DNA from 3 places in the Bradyrhizobium sp. A5 genome. Region 1 is predicted to be linked to each of the others. Evidence: predicted binding sites of a transcription regulator. Region 1 holds the regulator's gene; each other region holds the start of a gene.
The links. The regulator PhoB, encoded in region 1, activates phosphate uptake and scavenging genes when phosphate is short. The targets are predictions, from matches to a motif close to TGTCATNNANCTGTCAT.
Positions count from the first base shown of each region.

Region 2: a site for PhoB is predicted at 5,682-5,698, ahead of ugpB (sn-glycerol-3-phosphate ABC transporter substrate-binding protein UgpB). Genes of this name have one in related genera too.
Region 3: a site for PhoB is predicted at 4,130-4,146, ahead of WHZ77_RS19615 (DUF47 domain-containing protein). Genes of this name have one in related genera too.

Region 1 covers NZ_CP148990.1:449,009-456,640, forward strand. The annotation lists gene pstC (phosphate ABC transporter permease subunit PstC) at 1-562, shown strand, start outside; gene pstA (phosphate ABC transporter permease PstA) at 567-1,412, shown strand; gene pstB (phosphate ABC transporter ATP-binding protein PstB) at 1,409-2,230, shown strand; gene phoU (phosphate signaling complex protein PhoU) at 2,242-2,958, shown strand; gene phoB (phosphate regulon transcriptional regulator PhoB) at 2,981-3,688, shown strand; gene WHZ77_RS02040 (GcrA family cell cycle regulator) at 3,956-4,468, opposite strand; gene WHZ77_RS02045 (aspartate aminotransferase family protein) at 4,920-6,128, shown strand; gene argF (ornithine carbamoyltransferase) at 6,128-7,051, shown strand; gene WHZ77_RS02055 (Hsp33 family molecular chaperone) at 7,302-7,632, shown strand, end outside.
Region 2 covers NZ_CP148990.1:85,845-93,476, reverse strand. The annotation lists gene rpsA (30S ribosomal protein S1) at 1-57, opposite strand, end outside; gene cmk ((d)CMP kinase) at 321-959, opposite strand; gene aroA (3-phosphoshikimate 1-carboxyvinyltransferase) at 956-2,293, opposite strand; gene WHZ77_RS00480 (TIGR02300 family protein) at 2,466-2,870, shown strand; tRNA gene WHZ77_RS00475 (tRNA-Ala) at 2,966-3,041, shown strand; gene WHZ77_RS00470 (MarR family winged helix-turn-helix transcriptional regulator) at 3,108-3,569, opposite strand; gene WHZ77_RS00465 (organic hydroperoxide resistance protein) at 3,725-4,150, shown strand; gene WHZ77_RS00460 (CaiB/BaiF CoA transferase family protein) at 4,329-5,531, shown strand; gene ugpB (sn-glycerol-3-phosphate ABC transporter substrate-binding protein UgpB) at 5,750-7,066, shown strand; gene ugpA (sn-glycerol-3-phosphate ABC transporter permease UgpA) at 7,116-7,632, shown strand, end outside.
Region 3 covers NZ_CP148990.1:4,062,047-4,069,678, reverse strand. The annotation lists gene WHZ77_RS19640 (ABC transporter ATP-binding protein) at 1-118, shown strand, start outside; gene WHZ77_RS19635 (ABC transporter ATP-binding protein) at 111-857, shown strand; gene WHZ77_RS19630 (ABC transporter substrate-binding protein) at 906-2,126, shown strand; gene WHZ77_RS19625 (branched-chain amino acid ABC transporter permease) at 2,199-3,062, shown strand; gene WHZ77_RS19620 (branched-chain amino acid ABC transporter permease) at 3,064-4,032, shown strand; gene WHZ77_RS19615 (DUF47 domain-containing protein) at 4,189-4,833, shown strand; gene WHZ77_RS19610 (anion permease) at 4,849-5,856, shown strand; gene sugE (quaternary ammonium compound efflux SMR transporter SugE) at 5,849-6,163, opposite strand; gene WHZ77_RS19600 (peptide chain release factor 3) at 6,320-7,632, shown strand, end outside.

The sequences.
Region 1 (7,632 bases):
GGGCTTCTTCGTGCTGGGCCCGTTCCTGGCCAACAGCTTCCAGCCCTTCATGATCAAGATCTTCGACGGCGTTCCCGTGCTGGGTGCGATCTTCGCCGGCCCGCCGTCCTATCTCAGCCTCTTCAACGCCGCGCTGATCCTCGCCATCATGGTGCTGCCCTTCATCACCTCGATCTCGGTCGACGTGTTCAAGACGGTGCCCCCGGTGCTGAAGGAAGCGGCCTACGGCGTCGGCTGCACCACTTGGGAAGTCGTCCGCAGCGTCGTCATCCCCTACACCCGCGTCGGCGTCATCGGCGGCGTCATGCTGGCGCTCGGACGCGCGCTCGGCGAGACCATGGCGGTGACCTTCATCATCGGCAACTCGTTCCGCATCTCCGGGTCGATCTTCGCGCCGGGCACCACGATCTCGGCGGCGATCGCATCCGAGTTCGCCGAAAGCGACGGCCTGCACCAGTCCGGCCTGATCCTGCTTGGCCTCTTGCTGTTCGTGTTGACGTTCTTCGTGCTCGCAGCCGCCCGGCTGATGCTGATGCGCCTGGAAAAGAAGGCGGGGAACTAGCGCCATGAACCCGATCTATTCACGTCGCCGCCGCAAGGATTTCATCGTCCGCGGTCTTTGCTTCGCGGCTGCCGCCTTCGGCGTCACCTGGCTAGCGCTGATCCTGATCACGCTGCTGTACAACGGCCTTGCGGGCCTGAACGTTCAGCTGTTCACCGAGAACACGCCGCCGCCCGGATCCAACGAGGGTGGCCTGCTCAATGCCATCGTCGGCTCACTGATGATGACCGTGATCGGCGTCGGCATCGGTGCGCCGCTCGGCATGTTCGCCGGCACCTACCTCGCCGAATACGGCCGCAACGATCGCCTGACCTCGGTGATCCGCTTCATCAACGACATTCTGCTCTCGGCGCCCTCGATCATCATCGGCCTGTTCATCTACGGCGCGGTGGTGGTGCCGATGCGCGGCTTCTCGGCGATCGCGGGCGCGCTCGCGCTGGCCGTCATCGTCATCCCGGTGGTGCTGCGTACGACCGAGGACATGCTGCTGCTGGTGCCGAACGCGCTGCGCGAGGCGGCCTCGGCGCTCGGCCTGCCGCGCTCGCTGGTGATCAAGCGGATCGCCTATCGCTCGGCCCGCGCCGGCCTCATCACCGGCGTACTGCTCGCCACCGCACGCGTCGCCGGCGAGACCGCGCCGCTGCTCTTCACCGCGCTGTCGAACCAGTTCTTCAGCCTGGACCTGACCAAGACGATGGCGAACCTGCCGGTCACCATCAACAACTTCGTGCAGAGCCCCTACGCCTACTGGAAGCAGCTGGCGTGGAGCGGGGCCCTGCTCATCACCCTGACTGTTCTTGCCCTGAATATTGGTGCGCGCATCCTTGGCGCCGAGAGGACCGCAAAATGAGTGAGCTTTCCGTATCGATGAGCGCGGCCGGTGGGTTGCCCCAGGCGCCGGTGCTGCCCGAGGCCCCGGCCAAGGTGACGGTGCGCAACCTGAACTTTTATTACGGCGAACACCACGCGCTGAAGAACATCAACCTCGCGCTCGGCACCAACCGCGTCACGGCGTTCATCGGCCCGTCGGGCTGCGGCAAGTCGACCCTGCTGCGTATCTTCAACCGGATGTACGACCTCTATCCGGGCCAGCGCGCCACCGGCCAGCTCATGCTCGACCAGACCAACATCCTGGACCCCAGGCTGGACCTCAACCTGCTGCGCGCCCGCGTCGGCATGGTGTTCCAGAAGCCGACGCCGTTCCCGATGACGATCTACGAGAACATCGCCTTCGGCATCCGTCTCTATGAGAAGATCTCGAAGTCCGAGATGGACGACCGCGTCGAGAAGGCGCTGCGCGGCGGCGCGCTGTGGAACGAGGTCAAGGACAAGCTCAACGCGTCGGGCCTTTCGCTCTCGGGCGGCCAGCAGCAGCGCCTCTGCATCGCCCGCACCGTCGCGGTGCGGCCGGAAGTGATCCTGTTCGACGAGCCGTGCTCGGCGCTCGATCCGATCTCGACCGCCAAGGTCGAGGAGCTGATCCAGGAGCTGTCCGAGAACTACACGATCGCGATCGTCACCCACAACATGCAGCAGGCTGCGCGCGTCTCCGACAAGACCGCCTTCATGTATCTCGGCGAGTTGATCGAGTTCGACGACACCAGCAAGATCTTCACGTCGCCGACCGATCGGCGCACCCAGGATTACATCACCGGCCGGTTCGGTTGAGGAGACGGGACATGGGCACTGAACATACCGCAAAGGCCTTCGACACCGACCTGCAGGAACTCACCCGGCTGGTCGCGGAAATGGGCGGCATCGCCGAGCGCATGATCGTCGATTCCGTCGACGCGCTGATCCGCCGCGACGTCGCGCTCGGTCAGCGCGTCGTCGCCATCGACGCCGAGCTGGACGCGCTGCAGAAGAAGATCGAGGAGCGCGCCGTTCTCACCATCGCGCGCCGCCAGCCGATGGCGGTCGATCTGCGCGAGATCGTCGGCGCCATGCGGGTTGCGACCGATCTCGAGCGCATCGGCGACCTCGCCAAGAACATGGGCAAGCGCGTCGCGGCGCTGGAGACGGATTTCCATCCGCTCAAGCTGTTCCGCGGCCTCGAGCACATGACCGACCTCGTGCAGCAGCAGGTCAAGTCGGTGCTGGACGCCTACGCCGCGCACGACCTGCCGGCGGCGATGGCGGTGTGGAAGGGCGACGAGGAAGTCGACGCCATCTGCACCTCGCTGTTCCGCGAGCTCCTGACCTACATGATGGAGGATCCGCGCAACATCTCGTTCTGCATCCATCTGATGTTCTGCGCCAAGAACATCGAGCGTATCGGCGATCACGCCACCAACGTCGCCGAGACCGTGTTCTACATGATCGAAGGTCAGGCGATCACCGACAAGCGGCCGAAGGGCGACATGACGACCTTCGCCACGACGGTCCCGAATACCTGACGACTTGAGGAGCCACGACCCGATGGGCGCACGCATTATGGTGGTTGAAGACGAGGAAGCTCTCACCGAGCTGCTTCGCTACAACCTCGAAGGCGACGGCTATGACGTCGAGACGGTGATGCGTGGCGACGACGCCGACACCCGTCTCAAGGAGCACATTCCCGATCTGATCGTGCTCGACTGGATGCTGCCGGGGCTGTCCGGCATCGAATTGTGCCGGCGGCTTCGCACCCGGCCGGAGACCAAGCAGCTGCCGATCATCATGCTCACCGCGCGCGGCGAGGAGAGCGAGCGGGTGCGGGGCCTTGCGACCGGTGCCGACGACTACATCGTCAAGCCGTTCTCGGTGCCGGAGCTCCTGGCGCGCGTGAAGGGCCTGCTGCGCCGCGCCAGCCCGGAGCGGCTCGCCACCGTGCTGGCCTACGGCGACATCGAGCTCGATCGTGACAAGCGCCGCGTGGCGCGCTCGGGCCGGCCGATCGACCTCGGCCCGACCGAATATCGCCTGCTGGAGTTCTTCCTGGAGCATCCCGGCCGCGTGTTCTCGCGCGAGCAACTGCTCGACAGCGTCTGGGGCCGCGACATCTACATCGACGAACGCACCGTCGACGTGCATATCGGCCGCCTGCGCAAGCTGCTCAATCTCGGCCGCGAGCAGGACCCGATCCGCACCGTCCGCGGCGCCGGCTATGCGCTCGACGATCGCTTTGCGAAGGCCGAGCAGACGTAAGGCGGTTTAGCGGCTGTTGGCTTAGCGAGCTGCGGCAACAATTTCCGTCGTCATCCCCGGGTGCGCGCAGCGCGAGCCCGGGATCCATAACCACAGGACGTGGTTTGGCGAAGACTCGGAGCGACCATCGCGCGCAACAATTGCGCCCTGTGGTTATGGATACCCGCGCCCCGCGCGCAATTGCGCACTAGGCGGGGATGACACCGAGGAATTGGAGCCGTCATCGTGTGACGGCCGCCGCGTTGACGATCAGAGAATTCCGCTACCTCAGCGCGGACCCGGCTTCGCCGGCGCGCGCCGGCGATCCGCTGCCGGCTGATACGCAACCCGCGAGTGCTGGGCGCAATAGGGCAGGCCGGAGAGCGCCTTGCCGCCGCAGAAGAAGAAATCCGGGCTCGAGGGATCGCCGACCGGCCAGTGGCAGGTCGCCTCGTTGAGCTCCAGCAGCGACAGCCGCTGGCTCATCGGCACCACGTTGTCGTAGGTGACCGGTTCGGCCTCGACCTCGACCTCGAAGGCCTGTGCCAGCGCGGTGTTGCCGCGCGCGATGGGCCGGCTCACCCGCATCATGTGCTGGGCGGGACGCGCCTTGCGCGGCCGCGGCGCAGCGGATGAAGGGCTCTTGGCGCGGCCGGACAGGCCGAGCCTGTGCACCTTGCCGATCACGGCGTTGCGGGTGACATTACCGAGCTCTGCCGCGATCTGGCTGGCCGACAACCCGGCCTCCCAGAGCTTCTTCAGTTGCTCGACGCGATCATCCGACCAGGTCAAAACCGTCATTGCACCCTTTCCTTCGCCGCGCGCCTCCATCCTGGGGCTGCACTGCGAATGCCTAAGCCTCGAAAAACCCGTGCCGTCAGAATCCCTTAAGGCTCGCCGGGCACCGAGAGCCGCCCGAACGTTTACGCCGGTACATGAGGACTTAGAGATCAGAACTGCCGCACGAGATGTCGTATCTGACAAGCCAAACGCTACAATATGGCGTGACTCACGCGCAAGAGTCCGCCGACTCGCTTCCACATGTTCCGTGGCGAAATCCCGCAAAATCGCCACCGCAAGACTACGGATTCAGCGTTTCGCGAGGCTTTCCGGGCGGCATTGACACCCGTTTCACCAAGCATAAGATAGTCCCGCGTGCCGCCCTTAAAAGGCGGCACGTTTCGTTTTCCGGGCCGGTGAATGGTGCGTTGCGTAATGCACGCTCACCGTCCGCAACATTCAAGTGACAGTCATGACTAACAGCGCAGCGCCGCATTTGCTCCCCGTTTTCGCCAGGTCCGACCTCGGTTTCGAGCGCGGCGAAGGCTGCTGGCTGATCGCGACCAATGGCGAGCGCTATCTCGATTTTACTTCCGGCGTGGCGGTGAATGCGCTCGGCCATGCCCATCCCGCGCTGGTCAAGGCGTTGCAGGAGCAGGCGACCAAGCTCTGGCACATGTCGAACCTGTTCCAGAGCCCGGACGGCGAGAAGCTCGCCGCACGCCTGTGCAATGAAAGCTTCGCGGACTTCGTGTTCTTCTGCAATTCCGGCGCCGAGGCGTTGGAGGGTGTGATCAAGCTGGTCCGCCATCACCACTTCTCCAAGGGGCATCCGGAGCGCTACCGCATCATCACCTTCGAGGGCGCCTTCCACGGCCGCACGCTGGCGACGCTGGCGGCGACAGGATCCGCGAAATATCTCGAAGGGTTCGGTCCGCCGATGGACGGTTTCGACCAGGTCCCGCACGGTGACATCGAGGCCGTGAAGAAGGCGATCGGTCCGCAGACCGCCGGCATCCTGATCGAGCCGATCCAGGGCGAGGGTGGTGTGCGTTCGGCGACGCCTGCCTTCCTCCGGGCATTGCGCCAGCTCTGCGACGACAAGGGGCTGCTGCTGGCGTTCGACGAGGTGCAGACCGGCATGGGCCGCACCGGCGATCTGTTCGCGCATCGCCGCACCGGCGTCACACCTGACGTGATGTCGCTGGCGAAAGCGCTCGGCGGCGGCTTCCCGATCGGCGCGGTGTTGGCGACCGCGGACGCAGCTTCCGGCATGGGCCCCGGCTCGCACGGCTCGACCTTCGGCGGCAACCCGCTCGCGATCGCGGCGGCGAATGCCGTGCTCGACGTCATGCTCAAGCCCGGCTTCTTCGACCACGTCCAGCGGATGTCGCTGCTGCTCAAGCAGAAGCTCGCCTCCGTGATCGACCGCCATCCCGACGTGGTCAGCGAAGTGCGCGGCGAGGGCCTCCTGATCGGTATCAAGGCCGTGGTGCCATCCGGCGATCTCGTCGCGGCGTTGCGGAGCGAAAAACTGCTCACGGTCGGCGCCGGCGACAATGTCGTGCGCTTCCTGCCGCCTTTGATCGTCACCGAAGCCGAAATCGAGGACAGTGTCGGGCGGTTAGAGCGTGCCTGCGCCGCGATCTCGTCGAGCAAGACCAAGCGGGCGGCAAGCTGATGAGCAAGTCGCCAAAACACTTCCTCGATATCAACGAGTTGCCGCTGGCGGAGCTCAAGAGCATGCTCGCCGCATCCTCCGCCATGAAGGCGAAGCAGAAGGCGCATCAGCCGGTCAGGCCGCTCGAAGGCAAGACCCTGGCGATGATCTTCGAGCGTCCCTCGACCCGCACCCGGGTATCGTTCGATGTCGCCATGCGCCAGCTCGGCGGCGAGCCCATCATGCTCACCGGTGCCGAGATGCAGCTCGGCCGCGGCGAGACCATCGCCGACACCGCGCGCGTGCTGTCGCGCTATGTCGACGCCATCATGATCCGCATCCTCAACCACGATGCGCTGCTCGAGCTTGCCGAATATGCGACGGTGCCCGTCATCAACGGCCTGACGCGCCGCTCGCACCCTTGCCAGGTGATGGCCGATCTCATGACCTTTGAGGAGCATCGCGGCCCGATCGAGGGCCGGACGGTGGCCTGGACCGGCGACGACAACAACGTGCTGGCCTCGTGGGCCCACGCCGCCGAGCGCTTCAAGTTCCAGCTCAACGTCGCAACCCCGCCGGAGCTCGCGCCGAAGAAAGTCATGCGCGATTTCATCAAGGCGACCGGCGCGCCGATCGCGCTCGGCACCGATCCGGAAGCCGCCGTGAAGGGCGCCGACTGCGTCGTCACCGACACCTGGGTGTCGATGGGCGACAAGGAAGGCGAACATCGCCACAACGTGCTCAAGCCCTACCAGGTCAACGCGAAGCTGATGTCGCTGGCCAAGCCCGACGCGCTGTTCATGCACTGCCTGCCCGCCCATCGCGGCGAGGAAGTCACGGACGACGTGATCGACGGTCCGCAATCGGTCGTGTTCGACGAGGCCGAAAACCGCCTGCACGCGCAGAAGGGCATTCTGGCCTGGTGCTTCGACGCGGTGAAATAGCGGCTGTGGCGCGGGCGGCTGCGCCACCCTTCGCTGTCATACTGGACAAGCGCCGCACAGCGGCGCGCAGATCCGGGATCCATAACCACAGGACGTAATTTGGCGAGGACTCCGAGTTGTCATCTCGCGCCATCACGTCATCCTGTGGTTATGGATCCCGGGCTCGCGCTCCGCGCGCCCCGGGACGACACCGAGTTTGTGCCACCCCGCACCCCTTCCATTTCCGCCCTCCGACCCCAGATAATGCGCCATGGTTTCCCAATCCCCTGACATGAAAACCGGGCTAGAGGGCCCGGTTCGCGCACCATCGGCGGTTCCGATCGACGATGCGGTGCTGCCCTACGAGGTCGACGCGCTCGACGTGCGCGGGCGGCTGGTGCGGCTTGGCCCGGCGCTCGACGAGATCCTGACCAAGCACGATTATCCCGCCGCGGTGGGCAAGCTGCTCGGCGAGGCCATCGTGCTGACGACGCTGCTCGGCTCGGCGCTGAAATTCGAGGGCCGCTTCATCCTGCAGGCCCAGACCGACGGGCCGGTGTCGTTCCTGGTCGTCGACTACCAGGCGCCGGATCGCCTGCGCG
Region 2 (7,632 bases), 360 kb from region 1:
CATCGCGGCGAAATCATCGCGCGAGGGGCTATAGGTATCAGCGGAAGTCGAAGCCATTTGTTCTCCAGTTGCGGATGTCGTGCCGGCCGTTGGGTTCAAGGGCGTATCGGGCGCGCAGTGTCGGAAGGTCCACAAAACCTTCGAGCGACCGCTCGTTGCCCCGGTTTGAACCGGAACAGCGGAAGCGGGCCGGCTGAGGCCCGCACGTTCGATACGTGGAATCTGTGTCCGGAGCCTGGATCGCGCCGGCCCCAATCAGGGAGCCGAGGTATCGACCTCAAAGAGCGGGAGCGGGCGCTTCCTCCAATGACGGCAGCGGCTTAACCCCGCGACCGGCCCGCTCGGACGGCCTCGATAATGTCGATGGCGGCCCGGACGCCCGCTTCTATATCCAGTTGGGAGTTATCTAGCAAGTAAGCATCGGGGGCGGGTTTCAGGGGGGCGATCGGCCGGTTCTGGTCGCGTTCGTCGCGCTGCATGATGTCGGCCAGCACGGTCGCCTCGTCCGCCTCCTCGCCACGCGCCCTGGCCTCCATGGTCCGGCGGCGGGCGCGGACCCTGGGGTCGGCGACGACGAAGATCTTTACGTCGGCGTCCGGGCAGATCACGGTTCCGATGTCGCGACCATCAAGCACGGCGCCGGGCGGATCGGCGGCGAATTGCCGCTGGAAATTGACCAGGGCCTCACGGACCCTGGGGATGGCCGAGACGATGGAGGCGCCCTCGCCGGCCTTCTGGGTCTTCAGGGCGGGATTGCCGAATTTCTCGGGATCGAGCTCCAGCGCCGCCGCGACCGCTGCCGCCTCGTCCCTGAGGTCATGACCCGACTGCATCAGGGCGTAGGCCACCGCGCGATAGATCACGCCGGTATCGAGATGACGATAGCCGTAATGGTGGGCGAGGCGCTTGCCGAGCGTCCCCTTGCCCGAGGCGGCCGGTCCGTCGATGGCGATGATCATGAAAACTCTGCCCCAAGCGAACGCATCATCGGGATGAAGTCCGGAAAACTGGTGGCGATGAAGGCGGTGTCGTCGACGGTGACGGGCTGGTCGGACGCGCAGCCCATCACCAGCGCGGACATCGCGATGCGATGATCCATGTGCGTGGCGACAGTTCCGCCGCCGGGGACATGGCCGCGCCCCTCGACGATCAGATCGTCGCCGGAGACCTCGACCTTCACGCCGTTGACGCGGAGCATGTCGGCGGTGGCCTCGAGCCGATCGGATTCCTTGACGCGAAGCTCCTGCAGGCCGCGCATGATGGTGGTGCCCTCGGCGAAAGAGGCCGCCACCGCCAGCACGAGGTATTCGTCGATCATCGACGGCGCGCGCTCGGGCGGCACTTCGACACCGCGCAGTTTCGAGGCGCGAACGCGCAGCTGCGCCATCGGCTCACCGGCATCGCCGCGCACGTCGCTTTCCTCGATCGACGCGCCCATTTCGCGCAGCGTGGTGAACAGGCCGGTGCGCAGCGGATTAGTCATGACATCGGGCAGCACGACATCCGAGCCATCGACGATCAATGCGGCGACGACAGGGAACGCCGCAGAGGATGGATCAGCGGGCACGACGACCGTCGCGCCATGCAGCTCGGGCTGGCCCACCAGCGTGATGCGGCGGCCGTGCCGACTTTCCGGTGTGGAAGTGATCTCGGCGCCGAAATGCTTGAGCATCAGCTCGGTATGGTCGCGGCTGGCCTCGCTCTCGATCACCGTCGTGGTTCCCGGCGCGGCGAGCCCCGCCAGCAGCACCGCCGATTTGATCTGGGCCGAGGCGACCGGGGTCTTGTAGGTGATCGGCAGCGGATCGCGGGCGCCCTGGACGGTCAGCGGCAGGCGGCCGCCATCGCCACCGGAAACGACCTTCGCGCCCATCTTTTCGAGCGGGTCCAGGATCCGGCGCATGGGGCGGCTGCGCAGCGAGGCGTCGCCATCGAACACAGCGGAGATCGGGCAGCCGGCAACGGCGCCCATGACGAGCCGGCAGCCGGTGCCGGAGTTGCCGAAATCGAGCGGCGCCTTGGGCTCGGCAAAGCCGGCGACGCCGACGCCGTTCACCTTCCAAGCGAAATCGCCTGAGCGCTCGACCCTGGCGCCCAGCGCCTGCATGGATTTGGCGGTATTGAGGACGTCCTCGCCCTCCAGCAGGCCCGAAATCCGGGTTTCGCCGACCGCGAGCGCGCCCAGGATGAGGGCCCGGTGGGAAATCGACTTGTCCCCGGGCACCCGTACTTTTCCGGTCAGGGGACCGCTGGCCCGCGACTTGAGCGGCGTCGGCTTGTCGGAATGGGTCAAGATTGTGTCCTTGGATGTACCCTTGGATGCCCCTCTGGGGCTCGCGGGCAGGTACCACAAGGTGTCCTCGCCGTCACCGGCATGTCTTTCTCCCGTAATGCGCTATTGACAGCGGGCCGCCAACTAGCCAAGTGAAACACCGCTTTTCCGACATTCCCAGGATTCCTCTGCCGTGGCCAAGTCCGAACTCGGAACCAAACGTATTTGCCCGACCACGGGCAAGAAGTTCTATGACCTCAACAAGACTCCGGTGATCTCGCCCTATACCGGCGAAGTGGTGCCGATTGCGCCGATTGCGCCGGCCCGCGCGAGCCGGGCCGAACCCCGCCATGCGCCGGCCGCCGACACCGCGCCGGAGCCGGCAGAGGTCGAGGAGGTCTCGCTCGAGGAGGCCGACGCCGAGGAAAACACCGGCAAGGTCAAGGCCGTCGTGCCCGAATCCGAGGACGACATCGAGGTCGACGAGACCATCGAGGACGACGACGATGATGATTCGACCTTCATCGCCGACGACGAAGAGGGCGATGAGGACGTCACCGACATCATTGGTGACGTCGGAGGTGATGAAGAGACTTGAGATCAGCCCTGATCTGTGAAAAAGGGTGCACCGCGCGAGTCACCAGGCTCGCCGGTCGGGAGTGATCCACCAGGATCGTTCCATTTAAGGACTACGGGGCCATAGCTCAGCTGGGAGAGCGCTTGCATGGCATGCAAGAGGTCGGCGGTTCGATCCCGCCTGGCTCCACCAGCCTTCGCGAAGCGAAGGCTGCCACGGCGTAGCCCGAAGGGCGAAGCCGGGCTTTGACGAAATACCCTACTCCCCAATCACCGCATTCAGCCTGTCGCGCAGCGCGACGATCTCGTCCTTCATCGCCACCAGTTCCGAGACCGAGCAGTCCGACGCCGCCAGGATCGATTGCGGTACGGCGCGCGCCTTGTCTTTCAACGCGTGGCCCTGGGGCGTCAGCGCGATCAGCACCTGGCGCTCGTCCTCGCTCGAGCGCGTGCGCTTGACCAGATGGGCGGCCTCGAGCCGCTTCAGGAGCGGCGTCAGCGTACCCGAATCGAGAAACAGTTTCTCGCCGATGTCCTTCACCGGCACGTCGTCGCGCTCCCACAGCACCAGCATCACGAGATATTGGGGATAGGTCAGGCCGAGCCGGTCCAGCAGCGGCTTGTAGACGCGGTTGAAGGCGTGCGCGGCGGAATAGACCGCAAAGCAAATCTGGTTGTCGAGACGCAGCGGCTGGTCCGCTACCGAATGTTTCCGGGGCATGGAGAATCTCACGGGACTTTCCTCATTCTGGGGCCAGGCGGCGGCACATTCAATTGCGAACAATTAAATGTGAGGCATGCAAATATCAATTGCGCACAATCTAATTGTTTGCGATAGAGACCCCACCCCAACCGGAAGACTCCGAGGAGACGAAAATGTCCGTGAACGTTCTCTACAAGACCAGCGCCAAAGCCACCGGCGGCCGCGACGGCCATGCCGCGACCCTCGACGGCGCGCTCGACGTCAAGCTCACCACGCCGAAGGAGCTCGGCGGCGGCGGCGCCGCCGGCAACAATCCCGAACAGCTGTTTGCGGCCGGCTACGCCGCCTGCTTCATCGGCGCGATGAAATTCGTGGCGTCCCAGGGCGGCCCGAAGGTCCCGGCTGACGCTTCCGTCACCTCGACCGTCGGCATCGGCCCGCGCTCGGAAGGCGGCTTCGGACTCGACATCGATCTCGCCGTCTCGCTGCCGGGCCTTGCCCGCGCCGAAGCCGAGGCGCTGGTCGAGAAGGCCCACCAGGTGTGCCCCTACTCCAATGCCACGCGCGGCAATGTCGACGTTCGCCTGACGGTCGTCTGATCCAACGGCGGATTGGCTGGCCCGGGATCCCGCTCGGGCCAGCCGCTTCCGTTTCATTTTGCCGCGCCGCGGGATTGCACGGCCGCCCTGCATACGCCCCACCGCAACCAAGCCATTGCTGGCACAAAAAAACCTCGCTAGGCCTGTGATCAAACGCCGACACAGGGGAAGCGAAGGCATGACTGAAGCCGTTTTGGGCGCAATGACCGGACTGCGCGTCATCGATCTCACGCGCGTGCTTGGCGGTCCCTACTGCACCCAGATCCTCGCGGACCATGGCGCCGACGTGATCAAGGTCGAGCCGCCCGCGGGCGACGAGGTGCGCGACTGGGGTCCTCCCTTCCACGAGGAGGATGCGGCCTATTTCATCGGCATCAACCGCAACAAGCGTTCGATCGGCCTCGACCTCGCCTCCGAAGGCGGCCGCGCCGTGCTGCTCAAGATGCTCGAGACGGCAGACGTCCTGATCGAGAATTTCAAGCCGGGCACGCTGGAGAAATGGGGCATCGGCAACGATGTGTTGCGCGAGAAATTCCCGCGCCTCGTGCATTGCAGGATCTGCGGCTTCGGCGCCGACGGCCCGCGCGGCGGCAATCCGGGCTATGACGCCATCATCCAGGCCATGACCGGAATGATCGCGGCGACCGGCTCGCCCGAGAGCGGGCCGATGCGGATCGGCGTGCCGCTGGTCGACATCGGCACCGGCCTGTATGCGGCGATCGGCATTTTGATGGCGCTGTCGGAACGGCAGCGTTCGGGCAAAGGGCAATTCCTGGAGACGACGCTGTACGAGACCGGCCTTGCGATCATGCATCCGCACACCGCGAATTATTTTATGCATGGCAAGCCGCCCGGCCTCACCGGCAACGAGCATCCCAATCTCGTTCCCTACGCGATCTTCCCGACCAAGACCGACAACATCTTCATCGGCGTCGGCAATGACGGCACCTTCCGCAAGCTCGCCAAGGAGATCGGCAAGCCCGAACTCGGCACCGATCCGCGCTTTGCCCGCAACAAGGACCGCATCGCCAATCGCGAGGCGCTGCGCGCCGAGCTTGCCGCGGTGTTCAGCCAGCACGAGGCCGAACCGCTGTGCAATCGCCTGCTCGCCGCGGGCCTGCCCGCAGGTCCCGTGCAGAAGATCGACCAGGCGTTAACGAACCCGCACACGATCGCGCGCGGCGATATTATCGAGAAGGATTGGTACAAGGGCGTGGCCTCGCCGATCCGGCTCGATCGCAGCAAGCCGAGCCTGCGCCGCCTGCCGCCGAAGTTCAGCCAACACTCCCAGGAGGTGCTGGGCGAATTCGGGTACTCCAAGGCCGAGATCGACGCGATGATCGAGAAGGGCACGGTCTGCGGCCCCGAGCGCAAGCGCTAGGGACCCTCACCTCATTACAGAAGTGATGCCGCACTGCGGCGCGACCCACGCATGTGCACTGCGAACGGAGGAGGCTGCCCGCGTCGCCCTAGCCTATTTGACGACTTCCCATTTGGCAGCGCTTGCTGCTTTCGTTTCTCCCGCTTACACAGTCATGTGAACGTCATATGGCGCTGCTAGCGCAAGCGATCTTTTTGACGGCCAAGGGAGGTTACTAGATGGCTCTTCGACACTTTGGAGCGGCTGCCGCATTTGCAGTCACGGTTGGCATGACGGCTTCGCCGGCGCTGGCCGTGACCGAGATCCAGTGGTGGCACGCGATGACCGGCGCCAACAACGACGTCATCGTCAAGCTCGCCACCGACTTCAACGCGTCGCAGACCGATTACAAGGTCATTCCGACCTACAAGGGCAACTACCCCGACACGATGAACGCCGGCATCGCCGCGTTCCGTGCCGGCAACGCCCCGCACATCATGCAGGTGTTCGAAGTCGGCACCGCGACCATGATGGCCGCGACCGGCGCCGTGAAGCCCGTCTACAAGCTGATGGCCGACGCCGGCGAGAAGTTCGATCCGAAGAACTATCTGTCCGCGATCACCGGCTATTACTCGACGTCGAAGGGCGAAATGCTGTCGTTCCCCTTCAACTCGTCCTCGACCGTGATGTGGGTCAACCTCGACGAGCTCAAGAAGGCGAACGTCGAGATCCCGAAGACCTGGCCGGAAACCTTCGCGGCTGCCAAGAAGCTTCACGACAACGGCCATCCGACCTGCGGTTTCTCCGGCTCCTGGGTCACATGGGTCAATCTCGAGCAGCTGTCCGCATGGCACAACGTGCCGCTCGCCAGCAAGGCCAACGGCCTCGACGGCTTCGACACCGTGCTCGAGTTCAACGGCCCGCTCCAGGTCAAGCATCTCGAGAAGCTGATCGAGCTGCAAAAGGACAAGACCTACGACTATGCCGGTCGCACCAACACCGGCGAAGGCCGCTTCACGTCGGGCGAATGCCCGATCTACCTGACCTCCTCGGCCTTCTTCGGCAACGTCAAGGCGCAGGCCAAGTTCGCCTTCAACGCCGTGCCGATGCCGTATTATCCGGACGTGAAGGGCGCACCGCAGAACTCGATCATCGGCGGCGCTTCGCTGTGGGTGATGGGCGGCAAGTCGGCCGACGAGTACAAGGGCGTCGCGAAGTTCCTGACCTTCCTCTCGGACACCGATCGCCAGGTCTATATCCACAAGGCGTCGGGCTACCTGCCGATCACCAAGGCGGCCTATGAGAAGGCCAAGGCAGAAGGCTTCTACAAGGATCAGCCTTATCTCGAGACTCCGCTGCTCGAGCTGACCAACAAGGAGCCGACCGAGAACTCGCGGGGCCTGCGGCTCGGCAACATGGTGCAGCTGCGTGACGTCTGGTCGGAAGAAATCGAGCAGGCGCTGGCCGGCAAGAAGACCGCCAAGCAGGCGCTGGATGCCGCCGTCGAGCGCGGCAACACGATGCTGCGCCAGTTCGAAAAGACCGCTGTGAAGTGAGACATCGAAGCGGCAGGCCGCGACCCGGCCTGCCGCTTCGACTGACATCATGCAAAAGCAAGCCATTTTCCAATCCAAGCTGTTGCCCTACGCGCTGGTTGCGCCGCAGCTCGCGATCGTTCTGATTTTCTTTTATTGGCCAGCCCTGCAGGCGGTGATCCAGTCCTTCCTGCTGCAGGATGCCTTTGGCCTGTCCACAACCTTTGTCTGGTTCGAGAACTATATCGACCTGTTCAGGGATCCCGCCTATTTCGAGGCGATCGTCCGGACCTTCCTGTTCTCGTTCGCCATCGCCGTCTCATCGCTGTCCTTTGCGCTGCTGCTCGCCGTCATGGCGGACAAGCCCCTGCGCGGCTCGATGCTCTACCGCACGCTGCTGATCTGGCCCTATGCGGTCGCGCCGCCCGTCGTCGGCGTGCTCTGGATCTTCATGCTGCATCCCTCGCTCGGCGTGCTCTCGCGCTATCTGCGCGCAATGGGCATCGACTGGAATCCGCTGCTCGACGGCGACCAGGCCGCGGCACTGATCATCCTCGCCGCCGCGTGGAAGCAGATCTCCTATAACT
Region 3 (7,632 bases), 3.5 Mb from region 1:
TCTCTCCGACATCATTACCGTGCTGACGCGCGGGCAGGTGCTCGCGCAGGGCAATTACGCCGAGCTCACCAAGGACGAGCGCGTCAAGGAAGCCTATCTGGGAGCTGGTCATGGTTGAGACTGTGATTGCGGGCGCTCCGGCAAAGGCTGCGACCGGAGGCAACATCCTCCAGGTGCGCAACCTGGAAGCCTGGTACGGCGAATCCCACATCCTGCACGGGATCAATTTCGACGTGAATGCCGGCGAGGTCGTCACCCTGCTCGGGCGCAACGGCGCCGGCAAGACCACCACGCTGAAGTCGATCATGGGCATCATCGGCAAGCGCACCGGCTCGGTGAAGTTCAACAACCAGGACATCATTCGCGCGACCTCCGACAAGATCGCGCGGATGGGCATCGCGTTCTGCCCGGAGGAGCGCGGGATTTTCTCCAGTCTCGATGTGCGGGAGAATTTGTTGCTCCCGCCGGTGGTCCGCCCGGGCGGATTGCCGCTCGAGCAGATCTTCGACCTGTTTCCCAATCTGAAGGAACGTCTCAACAGCCAGGGCACGAAGCTGTCCGGCGGTGAGCAGCAGATGCTCGCGATCGCGCGCATCCTGCGCACCGGCGCGAGCTTCCTGATGCTGGATGAGCCGACCGAAGGTCTTGCGCCTGTCATCATCCAGCAGATCGGCCACACCATTGCGCGGCTCAAGAAGGAGGGCTTTACGATCCTCCTGGTCGAGCAGAACTTCCGCTTCGCATCGACCGTCGCTGACCGCTACTACGTGGTCGAGCATGGCAAGATCATTGACGGATTTTCCAATTCGGAGCTTGCCGCCAACATGGACAAGCTCCACACCTATCTCGGCGTTTAAGGCGGCCACGCGTCAAACGACCAAGAGAATATTCACGAGGGAAGTCACATGAAGAAGTCGATTGCGTCGTTTCTGCTCGGCACGGCGTTGGCCGTCACCACGGCCGGCGTAGCCTTCGCGCAGGACAAGACTGTCAAGATCGGTGCGCTGTCCGATCAGTCCGGCCTCTATGCCGACCTCGGCGGTCCCGGCTCGACGCTCGCCGCCCAGATGGCCGTCGAAGATTCCGGCCTGGTGGGGAAGGGCTGGAAGATCGACATCATCTCGGGCGATCACCAGAACAAGCCCGACATCGGCACCGCGATCGCGCGGCAGTGGTTCGACGTCGACAAGGTCGACATCATCGTCGACGTGCCGAACTCGGGCGTGGCGCTCGCCGTCAACAACGTCATCAAGGAAAAGAACGGCGTCTACATCAACTCCGGTGCGGCAACCTCGGATCTCACCAACGCGCAGTGCTCGCCCAACACCGTGCACTGGACCTACGATACCTACATGCTGGCCCACACCACGGGCCAGGCGCTGGTGAAGGCCGGCGGCGACACCTGGTTCTTCCTGACCGCGGACTACGCCTTCGGCGCAGCGCTCGAGCGCGACACCACCTCGGTCATCACCGCCAATGGCGGCAAGGTGATCGGCGGCGTCAAGCATCCGCTCAACACCCCGGACTTCTCCTCGTTCCTGCTCCAGGCGCAGGCGTCCAAGGCCAAGATCATCGGCCTCGCCAACGCCGGCGGCGACACCACCAACTCGATCAAGCAGGCGGCCGAGTTCGGCATTGTGAAGGGCGGCCAGAAGCTCGCGGCGCTGCTCCTGTTCCTCACCGACGTCAAGGCGATCGGCCTCGAGACCGCGCAGGGCCTCAACTTCACCGAGACGTTCTACTGGGACATGAACGACCAGACCCGCGCTTTCTCCAAGAAGTTCTCGGAGAAGATGAAGAACGGCGCGATGCCGACCATGGTGCAGGCGGGCGTCTATGCCGGCGTGCGCCACTATCTCAAGGCGCTGGACGCGCTCGGCGGCAATCCGCATGACGGCGTCAAGGTCGTCGAGAAGATGAAGTCGATGCCGACGGAAGACGATCTGTTCGGCAAGGGCGAGATCCAACCGAACGGCCGCACCATCCATACCGCCTATCTGTTCGAGGTGAAGAAGCCCTCCGAGTCCAAGGGGCCGTGGGATTTCTACAAGCTCGTCGGCTCGGTGCCGGGCGACCAAGCCTTCACGCCGCTCTCCGAGAGCAAGTGCGCGCTGCTTAAGAAGTAGGATAACGGCCCGCAGGCCTAAGGTCTGCGGGCGACTTTCAGGGGAACGCCGAAGGGACCGGGTGCGGGATCGATGCAGGCTCTTTACGCTCAGCTACTGGTGGGACTGATCAACGGCTCGTTTTACGCGCTGCTCAGTCTCGGGCTCGCCGTGATCTTCGGCATGCTCAACATCATCAATTTCGCCCATGGCGCGGTCTACATGATGGGTGCCTTCGTCGCCTATTTTCTGTTGAACCTCGGCGGCATCAATTACTGGTGGGCACTGCTGATCGCGCCGATCATCGTCGGCATCTTCGGCATGATCCTGGAACGGACCATGCTGCAATGGCTGACCGGGCTCGATCATCTCTACGGCCTGCTGCTGACCTTCGGCATCGCCCTGATCGTGCAGGGCGTGTTCCAGAACTACTTCGGCTCGTCCGGCCTGCCTTACGCCATTCCGGACCAGCTCAAGGGCGGCATGAATCTCGGCTTCATGTTCCTGCCCGTCTATCGCGGCTGGGTCGTCATATTCTCGCTGGTGGTGTGTATCGCCACCTGGTTCCTGATCGAGAAGACGCGGCTCGGCGCTTACCTGCGCGCCGCCACTGAAAATCCGACGCTGGTGCGCGCCTTCGGCGTCAACGTGCCGCGCATGATCACGCTGACCTACGGTCTTGGCGTCGGCCTTGCCGCGCTCGCCGGCGTGCTCTCGGCGCCGATCAACCAGGTGCGGCCCCTGATGGGCGCTGACCTCATCATCGTGGTGTTCGCGGTGGTCGTGATCGGCGGCATGGGATCGATCATGGGCTCCATCATCACCGGCTTCGCACTCGGTGTGATCGAGGGCCTGACCAAGTATTTCTACCCCGAGGCCTCCAACACCGTCGTGTTCGTGCTGATGGTGCTGGTGCTCTTGGTGAAGCCAACGGGATTGACGGGAAGGGCGGCCTGATATGACAGCCTTGACGGACGACACGCTGCCGGTAGCCCCGCGCGCTATTCGCGACGAGATGATCGTATTCGTGGTGATGGCGCTGCTGCTGGCCGCGGTGCCATTCAGCGGCATTTACCCGTTCTTCGTGATGCAGGCGCTGTGCTTCGCGCTGCTCGCCTGCGCCTTCAATCTTCTGATCGGATATGGCGGCTTGCTGTCGTTCGGTCACGCGATGTTCATGGGCACCGCAGGCTATTGCAGCGCGCATGCGCTGAAGGTGTGGGCGTTGCCGCCGGAGCTTGGCATTCTCGTCGGTATCGCCGCGGCGTTCGGGCTGTCGCTCATCACCGGCTATATCTCGATCCGCCGCCAGGGCATCTACTTCTCGATGATCACGCTGGCGCTGTCGCAACTGCTCTACTTCATTTATCTCCAGGCGCCGTTCACCCATGGCGAGGACGGCATCCAGGGCATCCCGCAAGGCCGCATGTTCGGCCTGTTCGATCTCTCGAAGCCGACGACCCTGTACTACGTCGTGCTGGTCGGCTTCCTCGCCGGCTTCCTGCTGATCTACCGCATCATCAATTCGCCGTTCGGCGAGGTGCTGAAGGCGATCCGCGAGAACGAGCCGCGCGCGATCTCGCTCGGATACCGGACCGACCAGTACAAGTTCCTGGCTTTCGTCCTGTCGGGCACGCTCGCCGGCTTTGCCGGTTCGCTGAAAGTGTTCGTGGCGCAGAACGCCTCGCTCACCGACGTGCACTGGACGATGTCGGGCGAGGTCGTGCTGATGACGCTGGTCGGCGGTCTCGGCACCATCTTTGGTCCCGTTGTCGGCGCCTTCGCGATCATCGCCATGCAGCAATATCTGGCGGGGTTCGGCCAGTGGGTGACGGTGATCCAGGGCTCGATCTTCGTGGTCTGCGTGCTCACCTTCCGCCGTGGCGTCATCGGTGAAATCGCGCATTACTTCCGGCGATCGCTCTAAATCATTGATATCGCACCGATTTAATTGGTGCGTGAAAGCGGTGGATGATCCGGCTGCGCGGGCGTGAGGTGGCACGCGCGCGGAATGAAAATGGTCTATGACAGTTTTATGACGGCTCATTCGGGCCGGGCCATTTCCAACCGGTAGACGATTTCCATGATGCGATGGTTTCGCGCTTTCCTGCCCAAGGAAGAACGGTTCTTCGACCTGTTCGACCGCCACGCCAAGACCGTGATCCAGGGCTCGATCGCGCTTCAGGGCATGCTCAACGGGGGTGAGGAGACGCCGGTCTACTGTCAGCGCGTCAACCAGTTCGAGAACGACGCCGACAACATCACCCGTGAAGTGCTGACGGCGGTGCGCCGCACCTTCATCACCCCGTTCGACCGCGGCGACATCAAGAACCTCATCACGTCGATGGACGATGCGATCGACCAGATGCAGCAGACCGCCAAGGCCGTGATGCTGTTCGAGGTCCGCACTTTCGAGCCGCCGATGCGCGAAATCGGCGGGCTCCTGATCGAATGCGCCAATCTGGTCGGCCGCGCGCTGCCGCTGATGCAGGAGATCGGCAAGAACGTCGCGATGCTGACCGCGATTACGGAAGAATTGACCAAGCTCGAGGGCCGGGTCGACGACCTCCACGACATCGGGATGAAGGAGCTGTTCCTGAAGCATCGCGACGGCAGCGCAATGGATTTCATCGTCGGCGTCGAGATCTACGATCACCTCGAAAAGGTGGCCGACCGTTTCGACGACGTCGCGAACGAGATCAACAGCATCGTCATCGAGCAAGTGTAGGGCAGGGGCCGCGCCGTGGATGCTGCGTTGGGTCTACCCGTCCTGGTCGGATTGATTGCCGTCGCGCTGCTGTTCGATTTCCTGAACGGCCTGCACGATGCCGCCAATTCGATCGCGACCATCGTTTCCACTCGCGTTCTGCGGCCGCAATTCGCGGTTTTCTGGGCCGCTTTCTTCAATTTCGTCGCCTTCCTGGTGTTCGGGCTGCACGTCGCCCAGACCATCGGCACCGGCATCATCGACCCCGCGATCGTCGATGCCCAGGTGATCTTCGCGGCGCTCGTCGGCGCCATCGTCTGGAACCTCGTGACATGGGCGCTCGGCATACCGTCATCGTCGTCGCACGCGCTGATCGGCGGCTTGTTCGGTGCAGGCGTTGCCAAGGCCGGGGTTTCGGCGGCGGTCTGGAGTGGATTGTCCAAGACGGTGATCGCGATCGTGCTGTCTCCGCTGGTGGGGTTCCTGCTCGCGATGGTGCTGGTGGCGATCGTGTCCTGGGCGTCGGTGCGGTCGACCCCGTTCGCGGTCGACCGTGCCTTCCGCATCCTGCAGTTCGCGTCCGCTTCGCTCTATTCGCTCGGCCATGGCGGCAACGACGCGCAGAAGACCATGGGCATCATTGCCGTGCTGCTCTATTCGCAGGGCCAACTTGGCGGCGAATTCTTCGTTCCATTCTGGGTCGTGCTGTCGTGCCAGGCGGCGATGGCGATGGGGACGCTGATGGGCGGCTGGCGCATCGTGCGCACGATGGGATTGCGCATTACCAAATTGACGCCGATGCAGGGCTTTTGCGCCGAAACCGGTGGCGCCGCCACGCTGTTCATGGCGACCTTCCTCGGGGTTCCCGTCTCGACCACCCATACCATCACCGGCGCCATCGTCGGCGTCGGCGCCGCTCGCCGCCTCTCGGCGGTGCGCTGGAACGTCGCCAGCTCGATCGTCTATGCCTGGGTGATCACGATGCCAGCCTCGGCGATCGTCGCGGCTCTGACCTGGTGGGCGGTCAAGATCTTCGTCAGGTGACGAGCTTCAGCCCGACAATGCCGGCGACGATCAATCCGATGCTGGCAAGGCGGAACGCGCTGGCCGGCTCGCCGAACAGGACGATGCCGAGCGCCGCGGTGCCGACCGCGCCGATCCCGGTCCAGACCGCATAGGCGGTTCCAATCGGCAGCGATTTGAGGGCGAGGCCGAGCAGGATGACGCTGCCGGCCATGGCCGCGAGCGTGAGGACCGACGGAACGAGCCTGGTAAAGCCCTCGGTGTATTTGAGGCCGATCGCCCAGGCGATCTCCAGCAGGCCGGCGATGAACAGGATGCTCCAGGCCATGGCGACCCTCCATTCAAGGCAGGGTCGTCCCCGCGGCTGATAGTCCGATGAGCGGGAAGGCCGTCCTTCCCAAAGCGGATATGGGGCTGGCCGTAAGGCTCCGCAATCACCAATGAGGCTTGATCCGGCCCATATTCCCTGCCAAACGCTGCCGCCATGTCCGACATCGCCACGACCACAGCCGAATCGCCGGCCCGTTCCACGCTTGCCGCCGAAGTGGCGCGGCGGCGGACCTTTGCGATCATCTCGCATCCGGACGCCGGCAAGACCACGCTCACCGAAAAGCTGCTGCTGTTCGGCGGCGCCATCAATCTGGCCGGCCAAGTCAAGGCCAAGGGCGAGCGGCGCAACACGCGCTCGGACTGGATGAAGATCGAGCGCGAGCGCGGCATCTCGGTTGTGACCTCGGTCATGACCTTCGAGTTCGAGGGCCTCGTGTTCAACCTCTTGGACACGCCGGGCCACGAGGACTTTTCGGAAGACACCTATCGCACGCTGACCGCGGTCGACTCCGCCGTCATGGTGATCGACGCCGCCAAGGGCATCGAGGCGCGCACCCGAAAGCTGTTCGAGGTGTGTCGTCTTCGAGATATCCCGATCATCACCTTCATCAACAAGATGGACCGCGAGAGCCGGGACGTGTTCGATCTGCTCGACGAGATCGAGAAGACGCTGGCGCTCGACACCACACCGATGACCTGGCCCGTTGGCCGCGGCCGCGACTTCCTCGGCACCTATGACGTCGTCAATGGCGGCGTGCGGCTGCTCGAAGGCGGCGGCGCCAAGACCGGCGCGGCACAGCAGATCGAGATTGCCGAACTCGGCAAGCTCAATGCGAACCTCGATGTCGGAGCGGTCAAGGATGAGCTCGAGCTCGTCACCGCGGCCTCGAAGCCGTTCGAGCTCGCCGCGTTTCGCGAGGGCCATCTGACGCCGGTCTATTTCGGCAGCGCGCTGCGCAATTTCGGCGTCGGCGACCTCCTGGAAGGCCTCGGCAAGTTCGCGCCCGAGCCGCGGGCGCAGGAAAGCGACCAGCGCAAGGTCGAAGCCACCGATCCGCACATGAGCGCCTTCGTGTTCAAGATCCAGGCGAACATGGATCCGAACCACCGCGACCGCATCGCTTTTGCGCGGCTCTGTTCCGGCAAGCTCAGCCGCGGCATGAAGGCGAAACTGGTGCGCACCGGCAAGAGCATGCCGCTGTCGAGCCCGCAATTCTTCTTCGCGCAGGATCGTTCGGTCGCGGATGAGGCCTTCGCCGGCGACGTCGTCGGCATTCCCAATCACGGCACGTTGCGTATCGGCGATACGCTGACAGAAGGTGAGGATTTCAACTTCGTCGGGGTCCCGAGCTTCGCGCCGGAAATCGTCCGCCGCGTGCGTCTCACCGACGCGATGAAGGCAAAGAAGCTGAAGGAAGCGCTCCAGCAGATGTCGGAAGAGGGCGTCGTGCAGGTGTTCCGCCCGCG